DNA from 3 places in the Shewanella sp. AC34-MNA-CIBAN-0136 genome. Region 1 is predicted to be linked to each of the others. Evidence: predicted binding sites of a transcription regulator. Region 1 holds the regulator's gene; each other region holds the start of a gene.
The links. Region 1 encodes sigma-54, which starts transcription at its own class of promoters, with help from an activator protein. Its sites were predicted from a motif close to GTTGGCACGNNNNTNGNNT; they were not measured.

Region 1 (5,444 bases):
CTGTGATGTCGATGGAGTATTTTCAGATGGACGTATTTACCTCAGTAATGCAGGTGAAGAACTCAAAGCGTTCCATACTCGTGACGGTTATGGTGTGCGTTCTTTGCTTACCAGTGGTATCCATGTTGCCGTGATAACAGGACGTAAATCCAAGATTGTTGAAAACCGCATGACGGCATTAGGTGTAACACATATTTATCAAGGTATTGATAATAAATTTGAGCCTTTTGAGCAATTATTGTCGCTCTATAATGTGACTGCTGATGAAGTGGCTTACATTGGCGATGACATGGTAGACCTACCTGTAATGAAAGCCGTAGGACTAGCCGTTTGTGTCGGTGATGGTCATCCGTTTGTCAAACAACAGTGCCATATGACAACCACCCTCAATGGTGGCCACGGCGCACTGCGTGAACTCACCGATTTATTACTATTAAGCCAAGATAAATTTGCCAGTGCTCATGGTATGAGTATATGAGTAGAGTCACGCTAGGTATTATTGCTTTTTTTGGGCTTGCTTTTATATTGTACTGGCAAGCACAAGTAAAACGCAGTGAAATGGACGCGGTACAAATACGCGGTATTGAGCGCCCAGATTTTGTTGCAGATAACCTACGCACTACAGAATTCAATCAACTAGGTTTCGTCGAAAGTCGAGTCAGCGCCGAACACATGGAGCATTACGCCTCAAGTGACATCACTCACTTTACCAAACCGATTTACCTCATTTACCCTGAAAACGGTAAAGCACAATGGCAATTAAGTGCAGACCGTGGGCAATTGAATAAAAATACCAGCAAAGTCACATTAGAAAATAATGTTATTATTGATGCCATTGATATAGAAGAACCCCTGCAGTCACTGAGTACCCAAGCTATTACGGTGGATTTAACCACTATGATAGGATCCTCACAAGAGATGGTGTACATCAAAGGTAAAGGGTTTATTATTCAAGGTTTAGGCCTACATGCTGACTTGAATTCGCAAAAATTATCGCTACTAAGCCAGGTAGAAGGAACATATGAGCCACATTAATCGTCTCCACACTCGCGCCAATGTTATGTTATTAAGTAGCATACTTTGTATATTGAGTTTGCCTGCCATAGCGAAACAAGGGGATCTGAAACAAGAATTGAAAATCGCTTCAGTCAGTCAGTCTGCCGACATTAAGAATAATCAAATTGTTTTTAATGGTCCGGTAACGATTGTCCAAGGCACGATTAATATCAATGCAGATCAGTTACGGGCGTTTACCCCTGAAAACACCACCAGTAAGAGATTAATTGCTACTGGCACCCCGGCTACATTTTCACAAGAATTAGATGACGGTAAAATTGGTACCGCAAGTGCTAACGAAATTAGCTATGACCTTGCCACCACTACACTCACATTGACTGGCAACGCCAAATTGGATCAATCAGGTAGCCAGGTTACCGGTAATAAAATCAAGTACAACATCAGTGCTCAAGAGCTGATTGCCGAAAGTACTGGTACAGGGCAAGATCGGGTAATCACCATCATTCAACCAGAGAATTTCCAAGACGAGTCGGCGCCAAAGCAAAAACTCCCTGAAATTCCTGTTAACAAGCAGATCAAACCATGACCCAAATTACCTTAACCGCTGAAAATCTAGCTAAAAGCTATAAAGCTCGTCAAGTTGTTAAAGATGTGAGTTTAACGGTTAAAACCGGCCAAATTGTCGGTCTTTTAGGCCCCAATGGTGCAGGCAAAACCACCACCTTTTATATGGTTGTCGGCTTAGTAAAAAGCGATAAAGGCCGAATATTGATTGACGATGACGACCTTACTGCCGATCCTATGCATTTGCGCGCCCGCAAAGGTATAGGTTACTTACCACAAGAAGCCAGTATTTTCCGCAAGCTCACCGTTTACGACAACATAATGGCCGTACTGCAAACTCGCAAAGAGCTCAGCACAGACCAACGTATTGAACAGCTTGAGCACCTACTCGAAGAGTTCCACATTACTCACATACGCGACAGCCAAGGCATGTCGTTATCGGGTGGTGAACGTCGTCGTGTTGAAATTGCGCGCGCTTTAGCTGCTAATCCAAAATTTATTTTGCTTGATGAGCCCTTTGCTGGTGTTGATCCTATTTCGGTCATCGACATTAAAAAAATCATCCAACAACTTAAAAACCGCGGTTTAGGGGTATTAATTACCGACCATAACGTACGTGAAACGCTAGACGTTTGTGAGCGAGCCTATATCGTTAGCCAGGGTAATTTAATTGCCGAAGGCACACCAGATGAGATATTAAGTAATCAACAAGTTCGAGCTGTGTACTTAGGTGAACAATTCAAGCTATAGTTACTTTACTGGCCTTTTAGTCTAGCTAACTCATTTCATTGAACGATACCTAAACAACGTTAAATGTCATTGATGTTTATGGCAATCTATTACAGTTCGAGATTGTCATTTTTATGGAAAATCATCTAGGGATAAGCGGTAAATGAAAGCGTCACTCCAACTTAAAATGGGTCAACACTTAACCATGACCCCACAATTGCAGCAAGCCATTCGCTTACTGCAATTATCGTCATTGGAGCTACAGCAGGAAATCCAACAAGCATTAGATTCAAATCCATTGCTTGAAATAGAAGATGAGTTTTCTGAAGCAAAAGACTCCTTAAAAGAAAACCGCGACCAAGCGGATACAGACTTTAGTGACAACAGTATTGTTAATGTCGAAAAAGACACTTCCACCGTCGACATAGCAGAATCCATGACCAAAGAAACCATGGATGATTTAGCCATGGATACCACATGGGATGAAGTATACACAGCCTCACCTATGTCAGGTTCAGGCAGTGCAAGCATGCGCGATGACGACATGCCCTTTCAAGGTGAAACTACTGAAGGTTTGTACGAACACTTAGAATGGCAAAAAAATCTCACTCCATTTTCAGACACAGATCTCGCCATTGCCACCGCCATTATTGATGCCATTGATGAACGCGGTTATCTAACCCAAAGTACCGAAGATATTCTCGAAGCCATGGGTGATGAAAATGTGGAACTCGATGAGGTTGAAGCGGTATTAAAACGCGTTCAACACTTTGACCCTGTGGGTGTTGCTGCACGTGATTTAAGTGAATGCCTATTTATTCAATTAGCGCAATACTCTAACGACACACCCCATATCGATAATGCCCGTTTGTTAATTAAAGGCTATTTAGAGTTAATTGCTGGCCGTGATTTCAGATTATTGATGCGAAAAACAAAACTAAAAGAAAATGAGTTACGTGACGCAATCACTCTAATCCAGACACTCAATCCTCGTCCGGGCTTATTAATTACCCCCATGGATGATGAATACGTGATTCCCGATGTCACAGTATTAAAGAAAAATGGCCGTTGGGTAGTAGAGTTAAACCCAGACAACATGCCTAAAATTGGTGTTAATCAGCAATATGCAGCCATGGCTAGAGGCAGTAAAAACCCGTCGGATAGTCAATTTATTCGAGGCCATCTGCAAGAGGCTAAATGGTTTATTAAAAGTATTGAAAGCCGTAATGATACTTTACTTAAAGTGGCAAATTGCATTGTGCAATTTCAGCAAGGCTTTTTTGAATATGGCGAAGAAGCCATGAAGCCTATGGTGCTCAATGATATCGCTGAAGCTGTAGAAATGCATGAATCGACCATTTCACGAGTCACCACACAAAAATATATGCACACCCCTCGAGGTTTATTTGAACTAAAATACTTCTTCTCTAGCCATGTCAGTACTGACGATGGCGGGGAATGCTCATCAACGGCCATTCGTGCTTTTATCAAAAAGCTGGTTGCCGCAGAAAACCAGAAAAAACCACTGAGTGACAGTAAAATGGCTCAGCTTCTGGCAGAACAGGGCATAAACGTTGCTCGTCGTACGATAGCAAAATACCGTGAAGCAATGATGATCCCGCCCTCAAACCAACGTAAGAGTTTATAACCTACTAGGCAATGGAGGATTTTTTATGCAAATAAGTCTGACTGGACGTCATGTCGAAATAACAGAATCTTTACGTGAATACATCCACAGTAAATTTTCAAAGCTTGAACGACACTTCGATCAGATCCATAATGTACACGTTGTGCTCAATGTAGAAAAATTACAACAAAAAGCAGAAGCCAAAATCAACATTAATGGCGCAGAAATTTTTGCAATGTCAGAAAGTACTGATATGTATGCTGCAATAGACGCCCTGATCGATAAACTCGACCGTCAGGTAATTAAACACAAAGAGAAGAATACAAAACACTAACGATGGAACTTTGTACCATTCTGCAGCCGGAATGCACTACCTGTGCCACACCGGGCAGTAAGAAAAAAGTACTGGAACTCATCAGCAATTTAGTCGCTGCCCAGTACCCAACCCTGTCTTCGCAAGAGGTTTTTGAAAGCCTGTTAGCGAGAGAGAAAATGGGTAGCACAGGTATAGGAAATGGCATTGCGATACCTCATGGTAGATTAACGACCATCGATCACCCTATCGCGATATTTATTAAATGTGAAGAAGCCATTGCCTTTGATGCAATCGATAAGCAACCCGTGGATCTTTTATTTGCTTTGTTAGTACCTGCAGACCAGTGCCAACAACATTTAGGCACGTTATCGAGCATGGCCCAAAAGTTAAGCGATAAGCAAATATTGAAACAGCTTCGTAAAACTCACGACGCAACAGAACTTTATCAGGTTATTACTGCATGAAACTAGTTATAGTATCGGGACGTTCAGGCTCAGGGAAATCCGTTGCCCTGAGAGTATTAGAAGACCTAGGATATTATTGTGTTGATAATTTGCCTTTACCACTCATTGGCACATTATTAGCCCAGCTTAAAGGCAGTAATGATTTGGTTGCGATTAGCGTTGATGTTCGTAACATTGCAGAACAAGGTAAAGTGCTTCAAGACCAATTGGCACTACTTGAGAATGACACTGAAATTATCAGTTTCTTTTTAAATTCCAATGACAAAGTATTGCTTAAACGTTACAGCGAAACACGTCGATTACACCCGTTATCTAAAAATCATATTTCACTGCAAGAAGCGATAAAACTAGAAGGCCGTTTACTTGAGCCTATCGCAAAAATTGTTGATCACTATATCGACACTTCTGCGCTAAATATCTACGAATTAAGCGACCAAGTTAGGCAAATATTATTAGGCAGTGTTGATAAAGAGTTAGTGATTAACTTTGAATCTTTTGGCTTTAAACACGGCATGCCGACAGAAGCAGATTTTATGTTTGATGTACGCTTTTTACCCAACCCACATTGGGAAATAGAACTGCGTCCATTTACGGGTTTAGACGAGCCCGTACAAGAATTTTTAGGTCGTCAGCCATTAGTTAATAAATTTATTTGGCAAATTGAAAACCTATTTGAAACTTGGATGCCGCATTTAGAACGTAACAATCGCAGTTACCTTACCATCGC
Region 2 (5,444 bases), on a different contig from region 1:
TGCCAACCACTTTAGCCGTGCCGATGAGATGCTATTCATTGATGAGCAAGGCCAAGTAAAAGGGCGCTTTGCCAACCCAGCATTAACAGAAGGATGTGAGGGTAAGCAACAATTAGTCAGTATGATACTGGCAAATGGAGCGGATCGCGTCATCGTGCGTAACATTGGCCAACAGCTTTTATCTAAGTTATTAAGTCAACAATTGAGTGTATTTCACGCAAAAAATGGTCGTACTGCAATAGAGTATTTTGCCAGTAGTCATTTAGCGGACTGTGAGCCATTTACCGAGGCAAGTCAGGGGCGACCATCCATCAATAATATTGCTAAGAAAGCCACTGGTGGTTGCTGTAACCATGAGCATAACCATAACCATGACCATGATCATCAACACGCTCATGGTGAAGAAGACTGCCATAACCAATCTGACTCGGGGACACATAAACGTTGCTGCGAGTCTAAATCTGAATTGGCGAATGAAACCACAACAATGAAACGTTGCTGCAATAAAAAACATTCACTAATTGCTCATTAATGATCGCTTGGGGTGTTTTATCACAGCGCTGTGGTGGCTAGTTAAGCTTTAAACCATAGCGTTGTAATTTTCGATATAAGGTACGCACACTAATATTAAGCGTTATCGCTAATTCGGCTGGCGATCCTGCATATTGCTCACATACCTGCGAAAGGTACGCACATTCCATGTCATCTAACGTCATCAGTTCGGTGTTAAGTTTTACGGCAATTGTTTCATCCTTAGATGTGTGGCTAGGTTGAACGCTTTCAGGTAAATCACTGCTGTGTATAACATCCTCATTGGCGATAAGTGCCGATTGCTCAATAATATTTTTCAATTCGCGAATATTTCCCGGAAATGCATAACGACCCAAAAGAGTTAATGCATTGATCGAAAACTTTTTATGTTTGTAATCAGAATATTTTATAAAGTGATTCACCAGCGTCGGAATGTCATCATAACGCTCACGTAACGACGGTAAGTAAATCGGAAATCCTGCAATGCGGTAATACAGGTCGCGCCTAAATTCACCTTTTTCAACCAAATCGAGTAAATTCTTATGGCTGGCACTGACTAGCCTAAAGTCAGAACGTTTCTGTTTTAATCCGCCGACGGCACGATAACACTGGGTTTCAAGTAACCTAAGTAACTTTACTTGCATGTTCATCGGTACATCACCAATTTCATCAAAAAACACCGTTCCACCGTGCGCTATTTCAATCAAGCCTTTTTTGCTGCTTGTCGCCCCTGTAAATGCACCTTTTTCATAGCCAAATAATTCACTTTCGAACAGATTTTCACTTAGCCCAGTGCATTCAATCACCACAAACGGTTTATCATTTCGGTTGCTGGCCTGATGTACCGCTTTAGCAACTAACTCTTTGCCTGAACCAGTTTCACCTTGTAACAGAACCGCGATATTGGATTGAGAGGCTCGATTAATCCTGTTGAGCATCTGCTTAAATGGCGCAGACTGACCGATCATGGTGCCTTTTTTTGATTCTGTCGATGCGTAATCTATGGCATCTAAAATCTCTAGATACCCCAATACCATGCCACTATTATCTTTTATAGGTTTCATTAAAATGTCGCAGTAAGACTTACCTTGCACCGTGCTGTGAATATGCACGGCACTGGCAGCTCGGTTAGTACTCTGGCATTGTAATAACGGGCATTCCTCACCGTGTTTATCGCAAGGTTGGTCACTATTATGAGAGATTTGATGGCATTTACTTTGGCCTAAAATAACGTCGTCATCATAGGTTTCGATATAGGCTTGATTAACCGCATGGATCACATAATCGGGAGTAATAAAAATCGCCGGTTTATCAATAGCGTTTATCATAGATTGTACAACGGTGGTGTTATTCATTGATTACTCTCGCTTGCGATTCATATTAATCGGCCAACCTTTATAATGACATTAATAGCACGATAAATGTCATTACGATGTCATATTTGTCACTCAACAACCTAGCATGGGCATCCTGTCAATTTCAATAATGTTTAAGCTAATGATTTTAAGCGATTAAACCTAACTAGTGTGATATGGCACAAGCTTTGTATTGATTGTGTTATATCGCTTACGACCGAACGGTGCCCTAGCAGTAGTGAACCCATGTACGAAAATTATGCCCTGAAGTTAATGGGAATGACCCGACTTGAAGACGAGGATGACAAATAATGAAATTAACATCAAAGCACAAAAAAACGGTTTTAAATGCACGTAACATCAGTGCGTTATTAGTGATTGCTAGCATGAGCAGCCTTTGCCATGCTGAATCACTAACGCAACAGCAGGTACTTGAACAACAGGCCAACCAACGCATTGCCGATTTTAGCCAAGCGTTAAAAGGTCAGTTACAGGCCGCAATTAAACAAGGTGGCTTAATCAATGCGGTGTCGGTGTGTAAATCGGTTGCACCTGCCATTGCCGCTGAAAACTCGAAAGATGGCTGGACACTGACTCGAACCAGTTTACGTGTACGTAATTCAGACAATACGCCAGATGAATGGGAGTTATCGCAATTACAACAATTTGAGCTGGTGAATGCCTCAGGACAACAACCTGCAGATAAGCCAATCGTGGCGAGTGAGTTTATCGTCAATGATGGCAACACTCAGTTTCGTTATATGAAGGCCATACCAGCGCAACAATTATGTTTAGGTTGCCATGGCAGTAATATTGAACCGGAAATGAGTGCATTGCTGAGCAAAACCTATCCAGATGATAAAGCGGTTAACTTTGCCCTTGGTGATATTCGTGGCGCATTTTCACTGAAAAAGGATATCAAAAAATCTACTCCATCGGTTACTGCTAAGCAATAGTCGAAAGCCAAAGTCGAAAAAGTAATTAACAAACTACCACGGGAATAGGGCTTTATCATTAAGCCTTATTCTTCGGATCTTAAATCAAATAATGCTTATTAATTCGCTGTTTGTTGCGACTTAATCCGCAGTTTACATTGATAGTTTAATTTAACATCATGCTGTAGTGATTAACCCTCCTCAGTCATTGACTCAATGATGTTGAGAATATTACCAATATTAATCTGAGGCTTTATCTGACAAATACCAGTGTATTGTGTTGGGAGTTAATGTGTCATGAGTAGAATTCGAATCGATCCTTTTTATCATCAAGCTAGCCATACTCTTACGTATGTGGTGACCGATATTGCTACCCGTCAATGTGCGATTATTGATCCTGTTTTAGATTTTGACATGGCGTCTGGCACCATAAGCACGAGTTTTGCTGATAGCATCATTGAGCATATCGATGAACATGGATTGGAAGTTGAATGGATTTTAGAAACCCATGCCCACAGCGACCATATTTCTGCGGCCTGTTATATCAAGAAAAAACGCGGAGGGATGACCGGAATTGGCGAGCACATCACCAAAGTTCAACATACCTTTAAGCGATTACTGAATCTTGATGATAGTTTTAAATGTAATGGCGAACAATTTGAACAATTATTTGTGGATGAAGAACTCATTAAACTGGGTCATTTAGATATTCACATTATGCATACACCGGGTCATACACCAACCTGCGTCAGTTATCTCATTGAAGATGTTGTGTTTGTAGGCGACACCTTGTCAACGCCGGAGTTAGGTACCGTTAATACTGACTTCCCCAATAGCAGCGCAATAACCTTGTACCATTCAATTCAGCGAATATTGGCATTATCTAATTGCACTAGGGTGTTTGTTGGCCATGATCCACATGCACAGAAACGTACAGATAATGGGTTAGAAACATCGGTGATTGCCCAAAAACGCTATAACAGTGTGGTAGGGGGGAATGTCACCCTAGCAGAGTTTATTAAACGGCATCAACAACGCCATATTGGCCCTGACATACAGCAACTATTATTAGCCGCCATACAAATGAATATTCGTGCGGGTAACATGCCATTAGCTGACTGTAAGGGTAACTACTACCTTAAAATACCGCTAAATCGGCTCTAAAAATGAATACACAATCAACCATTAGCACAATCAACCATTAGCACGGTTAGCCATTAACAGCATCTCCCATCACTAAAAAATAAGCCATGAACCACATAATGTTGGCTCATGTTTGCGTAATTTATATTTTATGAGGCACCAATGGAAAGCCATCTTGTTGCCATTGCATCATGCCACCGGCAACAGACAGAGGTTTGCTAAACCCCATATCCTGTAATGATGCTGCCGCCAGTGCAGAACGGCCACCGGTTCGACAAATAAGGTATATGTCTTTGTCAGCTAGTTCATTTAACGCCAATACCCACTCGCAGTGATGACTCACTAAAGGATGCTCGTGTATTTTCATCTCTAATACTCCACGTGGAAAATTCACCGCACCTTCTATATGGCCCGTCGTAAACTCATCATGCTCACGAACATCGATGATGATCACATCAGGGTTAAGCATTGCCGTCAGTAATTCTTGGGTACTCACTTCAATAATGTGGGTTTTAATCTCACTTATGTATTCCTGGGCAGTTTTCATGTGTACCTCGTGATGTTAAATAATGGATTTAGTTAAAATGAATAGCGCCATTAGCACTAAAAACACGGCAAATATTTTTTGTAAAATCGCTTTGGGTAAATATTGATTTATCCATTGGCCGGCAATACTGCCGACAAGTCCGCCTGCAATCATGATGGCAATAATCGACCCATCGAACTCAAACCCTTTACTTGAAAGTAATGAGTAATATTTAGCAAAACCGACCAGTGAGTTCATTGAAATAATCAGTAAGCTGGTACCAATGGCCAACGACATTTCAATGCCGCCAAGTAACACCAGTGCAGGTACAATTAAGAAGCCACCACCCACACCCACAAAACCGGTGACAACCCCAACCGCTAATCCTTGCGACAAGATTTTAGCGATATTTAGTTTGCCAGCTTGGTAGCGGCTAGATTGATTTCGCCACATCATCACCGCGCCAATGAGCATCAAAATGACAAACACAGTAAGTTGTATGTCACTGTTAAAGAAGCTGCTGAGCCATGCGCCTAAATAGGTGCCTACCATGCCAGGTAAACCAAATAAAAACACATGAGGCCAAGAGACTTTTTTATGCTTAATAAAGCCTATGCTGCTGATTAAACTGATAGCACCCACAATGCACAATGACGAAGCGATAGCTAATTGGGGTTGCATTCCAATAAGGTAAAGCAACACCGGAACAGTAAGGATGGAGCCACCAGACCCTAATACACTCAGCACTAAACCAATTAATAATGCGCCAATGATTGCTTGTATCATCATGGTTACTCTTAAGTTTAAAGCTGGTTAATCGGGATTTTTAAATACACAGTGCCGTTGTCTTCAGGTGCAGGCATTTGGCCTGCGCGAATATTGATTTGAATCGATGGCAATATCAGCCTAGGCATCGGCAATGTGGCGTCTCGTTGTTGACGAAGCGTCACAAAA
Region 3 (5,444 bases), on a different contig from region 1:
TTTATCGGCTACTTGAAATTTGCCGCTACGATGGCTAATAGCGCCAGTAAACGCGCCTTTTACATGACCAAAGAGTTCGCTTTCGGCAACGGATTCAGCAAGTGCAGCACAGTTTAAATACTCCAGTGGTTTATTGGCTCGTGCTGATTGTTGATGGATCTGCTTGGCTATCAGTTCTTTACCGGTACCCGTTTCTCCTAAAATCAACACGTTGAGTTCAGTTTCTGCCACCACATTCACTTCATTAAGCAGCGATAATAGATTATCGGCCTGACCAATTATTTCGGTTTCTGTTTCTGTGTCTAATAGCCTAGAGGGTTGGGTATGGGGGATGGTAAACGTTGACGCTTGTTTTTCAAGTTTATCAATCAGCAATGCGTTGTTTAATGAAGCCGCTGCAATTGCGCTAAAGCTGCGCAGTTCATTATTACTGAATTGATCAAACTTATTGGGATCTAATGCATCAATAGTTAATGCGCCAATGAGTTGCTCGTTAGCGAATAATGGTAAACCGATGCAGGCATGCACTTTTAAGTCACCATCTACATTGGGGATTAAGCCATCGTAAGGGTCGGGTAATTCGCTATTGGAAGGGAAACGGACAATATCACCCGCTCGGGCAATGGTTTCAAGTCGCGGATGCTCACTTAAAATAAAGCGCCGTCCTAATACATCCGCACTCAGTCCATCAATCGCTAATGGCTTGAATTGATGCCCTTGGAACGATAACAGTGCAGCAGCATCACAATCGAGGGTTTCTCTTACTGTGGTTAATAAACGAGAGAATCGATCACGTTTAGATAAATTGGACGTGATATCAAGTGCGATACGGGTTAAGTCAGCTTGTCTCAATGCCATGCTAAACTCCAGAAAGGAACATAATAAGTGTCATTATGACAAGTGTGAATATAACAACAAGGGTAAAGCCCAAATTGTTGAAACTAAAGGGGCCACAAAGGCCCCTGATGATGGTTATCAAAGCGTGTTTATTAATGCATACTTAGTTAATCGTTAATGGACTAGCTTGTTTCGCTTTAACGCCTTTGCTAGCAATGGCTTTCTTGATGATGTCAAATAAGAACGCCGCCATCAATAATCCACCAATACTGAAGATAATGTCACCAAACATTCGTGTCCATACAAGGCTTTCCACTAAATCGCTGTGGATCACAGCGGGTGAACGAGCATACCAATAGCCGTGGTCAATGACCGCAAAGAACTGCACAATTCCGACAGGCAATAATGACATAAACAGCATTGCTGCTAAGCCGATATTTAATGTCCAGAATGCCCCTTTAAGGTATTTTTGGTTCCATTGCATATCGCCTGTTAATCCGCGTAAACAGAATAGCATTAGCCCTATACCTAACATACCGTACACGCCCATAAATGCACCATGAGAATGTGTCGCAGTAGTATTTAAACCTTGGATAAAATAAAGCGATATTGGTGGATTAATTAAGAAACCTAATACACCGGCACCAATTAAGTTCCAAAATGAGGTGGCGACAAAGAACATAATGACCCAGTGATAACGTTCCATCCAAGGGCTCGCTTTACGTAAACGATAGGTTCCCACAGCTTCAAAACCAATTAATGCTAACGGCACCACTTCAAGTGCCGAGAATATGGCTCCCCAAGCAATGACTGAGGTTTGGGTACCGGTAAAGTATAAATGATGTAAGGTGCCGATTAAGCCGCCAGTTAAAAACACCACTGTTGTGAATAATACCGCACCGTTGGCACTGCGTGCACGGATAAGGCCTAAGCGAACTAACATTAATGCGATAACGGCTGTTGCAAATGTTTCAAAGAAGCCTTCTACCCATAAGTGGACCACCCACCAACGCCAGTATTCAGCGATGGCAAGGTTTGAGTGTTTGCCCATAAACAGGCCGGCACCATAAAACAAACCGATGGCGACACAAGAGGCGTATAGAATCCAAATTGCCGGCAGTATGTCGCTGTCAACTTTTAATGCAGGGCGCATAGCTGCAGTGATTAACACGGTCCAAATTAATAAGCCCACAAACAATAATATTTGCCATACGCGTCCTAAATCAATGTACTCATATCCTTGATGTCCGAATAAATAGTTCATGTCTAGGTCAAAGTATTGTTGTACGCCAATCCATTCACCAGCCATAGATCCCAATACGATAACGACCAACGCGACCCAAAGAACGTTTACCCCTAAGCGTTGATACTTCGGCTCGTATCCTGATAGTGCAGGGGCAATATATAGCCCTGTGCCTAACCATGCAGTGGCAATCCAAAATACTGCGAGTTGAGTATGCCAAGTACGGGTAACAGAATAAGGCAGAATTTCAGATATTGGGAAACCATAAAATTCTTGGCCTTCAACTGCGTAATGCGCGGTAATTCCGCCAACTAATATTTGCAGTAAAAACAGTCCAATAGCAGTAACAAAATACTTTCCGACGGCTTTTTGCGATGGAGTAGGTTTAGTAAAAAATAATGGATCACCTTTGGCTGGTTCTGGCAATGGTTCCTCTTTGCAGGTGGCGTGATGCCAAGCCAGCATGCCAATACCAAGAAGCAATGTCACTAAGCTTAGTACTGACCAAACAATGTTGTCTGAAGTGGGGACGTTGCCAATTTGTGGATCGTATGGCCAGTTATTGGTATAAGTATAATCATAACCAGGGCGCTCAGTTACCGCAGCCCACGCTCCCCAAAAGAGGAAGGCATTTAACAATTCACGATGTTCAGCATCAGTGATAGTGCCTTCTTTCATGGCATATTGTTCACGTAATGAACTTAATGCAGGATCATCACCAAATAACGATAAATAGTGCTTAGTCACTTCATTAATTGCCGCAATTCGGGTATTTGACAGCGCGACGTGAGTTTCACCCCCAGTACCTTTGATCACTGTGTTATGGCGAATATCATCTCTTAAGCCTTTTTCTAAACCGGCTTGCTGTTCTGAATCGAGTTCAGTGAAATCGCGGTTATAGCGCTCGTTTGCGGTGATAGACAACCAAGCTTGGGCTTCACGATGTAACCAATCTGCAGTCCAATCTGGTGCCACATAAGAACCATGGCCCCAAATTGATCCTAACTGATGCCCGCCCATTGAACGCCATACAAGTTGGCCTTGCTCAATATCATTTTTGGTAAATATGGGTTGGCCACTGGTGTCAGTGAAAGCCGTTGGAATCGGCGGTTTTTCTCGATATATGCCGCTGCCTAAACTGAGTAATACCGTGAAGGAAGCCACTAGCACGATTAGCAGTGCAATGCCGGTGAGTTTATTTTTGCTCATAAGTCCTCTTAGCGCAAAGTCATTTTGATACAGATGACCAGAGCATTACACAAGTCGTGCCAACTTTTTATTGTTATTAAGTTACTGTTATTAATGAATTTTGTTTTTACCTGTCGTTAATATGCTGTCAAAGTGACATATTTAATGAGTGTCAAAAAGACTGTTAATGTCAAAGTGACACTTTGTTTTGGTGATACTGATCATCTTTGTCTAAATAACACTCATTTTCTCTTTTCCAGGTAATGTCATGTGACTAAAGGCCTAATCTTTCTTGTTCGTGTAATCAACGCTAGTCATTTTTAGTCACAGTTATCAATAAATTAGTTTCAACGCTATAGAGGTTTTATGGATTAATTAACATCAGTCATTTACTTAGCATGCTAAGTTGTTATAATGCTTAGCACGCTAACTAAATGGCAATTTATTATGTATAAAGAATTAGAGCGATTAAAAGAACTTTCACTTGCTGAGCACTTAGGGCGATTACATCGTTTATGGCGCACCGCTGCAGACGCGGAGCTCGTACCATTAGGGTTAACTCACCCTCGCTGGACTGCGCTGTGGAAGTTACTGCGCTTGGGCGATAACGTGAGCCAAAAGGTGCTTGCCGATGCTTTAGAGATAGAATTGCCCTCTTTAATGCGCACTTTGAGCCAGTTAGAACAGCAAGGATATATACAGCGCCGCTGCTGCGAGAACGATAAGCGAGCACGAATAGTCAGCTTAACTCCTGAAGGCATCGACATGCTTAAGCAGATGGAAAGCCGCATTATGTTGGTTCGTCGCGATTTACTTGCAGGTATTAGCAGCCAAGAATTAAGTGAATTTGAACGTGTCATTAGTCTTATTAGTGATAATGCTCTTGCTGCGCTGCATAAGAACACTGAACAAGACAACAAAATTCCTGAATGAGAAATAACATGACCCCAGATCAACAATTTGCTCGACTCGTTAAAATCGCTATTTTTATGTTTGTAATGGTGTTTGGTTACTTTATGTTTGCCGATGCAGTAATGCCTATGACGCCGCAAGCCATGGCCACACGAATGGTCACTAAAGTGACGCCACAAGTCAGTGGTAAAATTGCATCTATTGCCGTCGAAAATAACCAACTTGTGGCTAAAGGTGATGTGTTATTTAGCATCGACTCAGCCCCTTACGAGTTAGCGGCTGAGCAAGCTACATTGGCGTTAGAGCAAGCAAAACAAGATAACGCTGAACTTGATGCATCGATACTAGCAGCCAAAGCAGATGTTCAGGCAAATCAAAGTAGTGCACAGCAGAGAAATAGTGAAGCAAAACGCCTTGATGCTCTGTATGCCTCCCGAGGTGTATCGCAGCAGTTAACTGATCAAGCTCAAAGTGAGGCCGTCACGGCGCAGGCCAATTTACTTGCCGCTAAAGCTCGCTTAACTAAGCTAGTGGTAAGTCGTGGACGCAATGGCGAAGATAATTTAAAAGTCCGTCAAGCTCAAAATCGTTTAGCTCAAGCAGAATTAAACCTGTCATACACTCAAATTCGCGCAGACCAAAATGGCGTGGTGACTAACTTACAGTTAGAAGTCGGCAGCTTTGCCACTGTTGGACAGCCGCTATTAGCTGTAGTGTCAGAAAACGTCGATATTATTGCTGATTTTAGAGAAAAAAGTTTACGCGGTATTGAGCCACAATCAACTGCGCTTATTGCATTTGATGGTCAACCTGGACGTTTATATCATGCCAAAGTTAGTACCGTAGATGCCGGTGTGAGTGCCGGGCAATTTGATGCCAATGGCCGTTTAGCTGATCCGCAAGAATCGGTACGTTGGGTACGTGATGCTCAACGCTTACGATTACACCTTGAACTTGACCACCAAGGCGTTAATGCATTACCCGCTGGAGCACGTGCAACGGTGCAATTAGTACCTAATAGCGGTTTACTTGGCTTTCTAGCCAAGGTTCAAATTAAGGTTATCAGCACGCTGCATTATATCTATTAACGCCGCAGTTAAGCCCAATATTGATTGTTAATACTCATTACACCAATTCACACTCAAGGCAATGCTGCAGGTTAATTTATTTGCGTGCAGTATCTTGTATCAATGTCGTAGGTTGTTCATATGTTATTACGCCATAGTCCTTTGACTCAAAACGATTTACGCCAATGTTTACGCAT

Region 2: the regulator sigma-54 is predicted to act here: its motif matches at 2,062-2,080, upstream of AAEY94_RS14345 (Tll0287-like domain-containing protein).
Region 3: the regulator sigma-54 is predicted to act here: its motif matches at 3,335-3,353, upstream of AAEY94_RS13230 (nitric-oxide reductase large subunit).

Annotation. Positions count from the first base shown of each region.
Region 1 is NZ_JBEOPJ010000023.1:3,526-8,969, reverse strand. It holds gene kdsC (3-deoxy-manno-octulosonate-8-phosphatase KdsC) at 1-478, shown strand, start outside; gene lptC (LPS export ABC transporter periplasmic protein LptC) at 475-1,035, shown strand; gene lptA (lipopolysaccharide transport periplasmic protein LptA) at 1,022-1,603, shown strand; gene lptB (LPS export ABC transporter ATP-binding protein) at 1,600-2,331, shown strand; gene AAEY94_RS18385 (RNA polymerase factor sigma-54) at 2,474-3,958, shown strand; gene hpf (ribosome hibernation promoting factor) at 3,984-4,271, shown strand; gene ptsN (PTS IIA-like nitrogen regulatory protein PtsN) at 4,274-4,717, shown strand; gene rapZ (RNase adapter RapZ) at 4,714-5,444, shown strand, end outside.
Region 2 is NZ_JBEOPJ010000014.1:35,651-41,094, forward strand. It holds gene AAEY94_RS14335 (NifB/NifX family molybdenum-iron cluster-binding protein) at 1-532, shown strand, start outside; gene AAEY94_RS14340 (sigma-54 interaction domain-containing protein) at 570-1,886, opposite strand; gene AAEY94_RS14345 (Tll0287-like domain-containing protein) at 2,198-2,842, shown strand; gene AAEY94_RS14350 (MBL fold metallo-hydrolase) at 3,119-3,985, shown strand; gene AAEY94_RS14355 (rhodanese-like domain-containing protein) at 4,107-4,511, opposite strand; gene AAEY94_RS14360 (sulfite exporter TauE/SafE family protein) at 4,527-5,279, opposite strand; gene AAEY94_RS14365 (MBL fold metallo-hydrolase) at 5,294-5,444, opposite strand, start outside.
Region 3 is NZ_JBEOPJ010000012.1:69,630-75,073, forward strand. It holds gene norR (nitric oxide reductase transcriptional regulator NorR) at 1-858, opposite strand, end outside; gene AAEY94_RS13230 (nitric-oxide reductase large subunit) at 1,001-3,289, opposite strand; gene slyA (transcriptional regulator SlyA) at 3,716-4,201, shown strand; gene AAEY94_RS13240 (HlyD family secretion protein) at 4,210-5,268, shown strand; gene AAEY94_RS13245 (DUF2955 domain-containing protein) at 5,389-5,444, shown strand, end outside.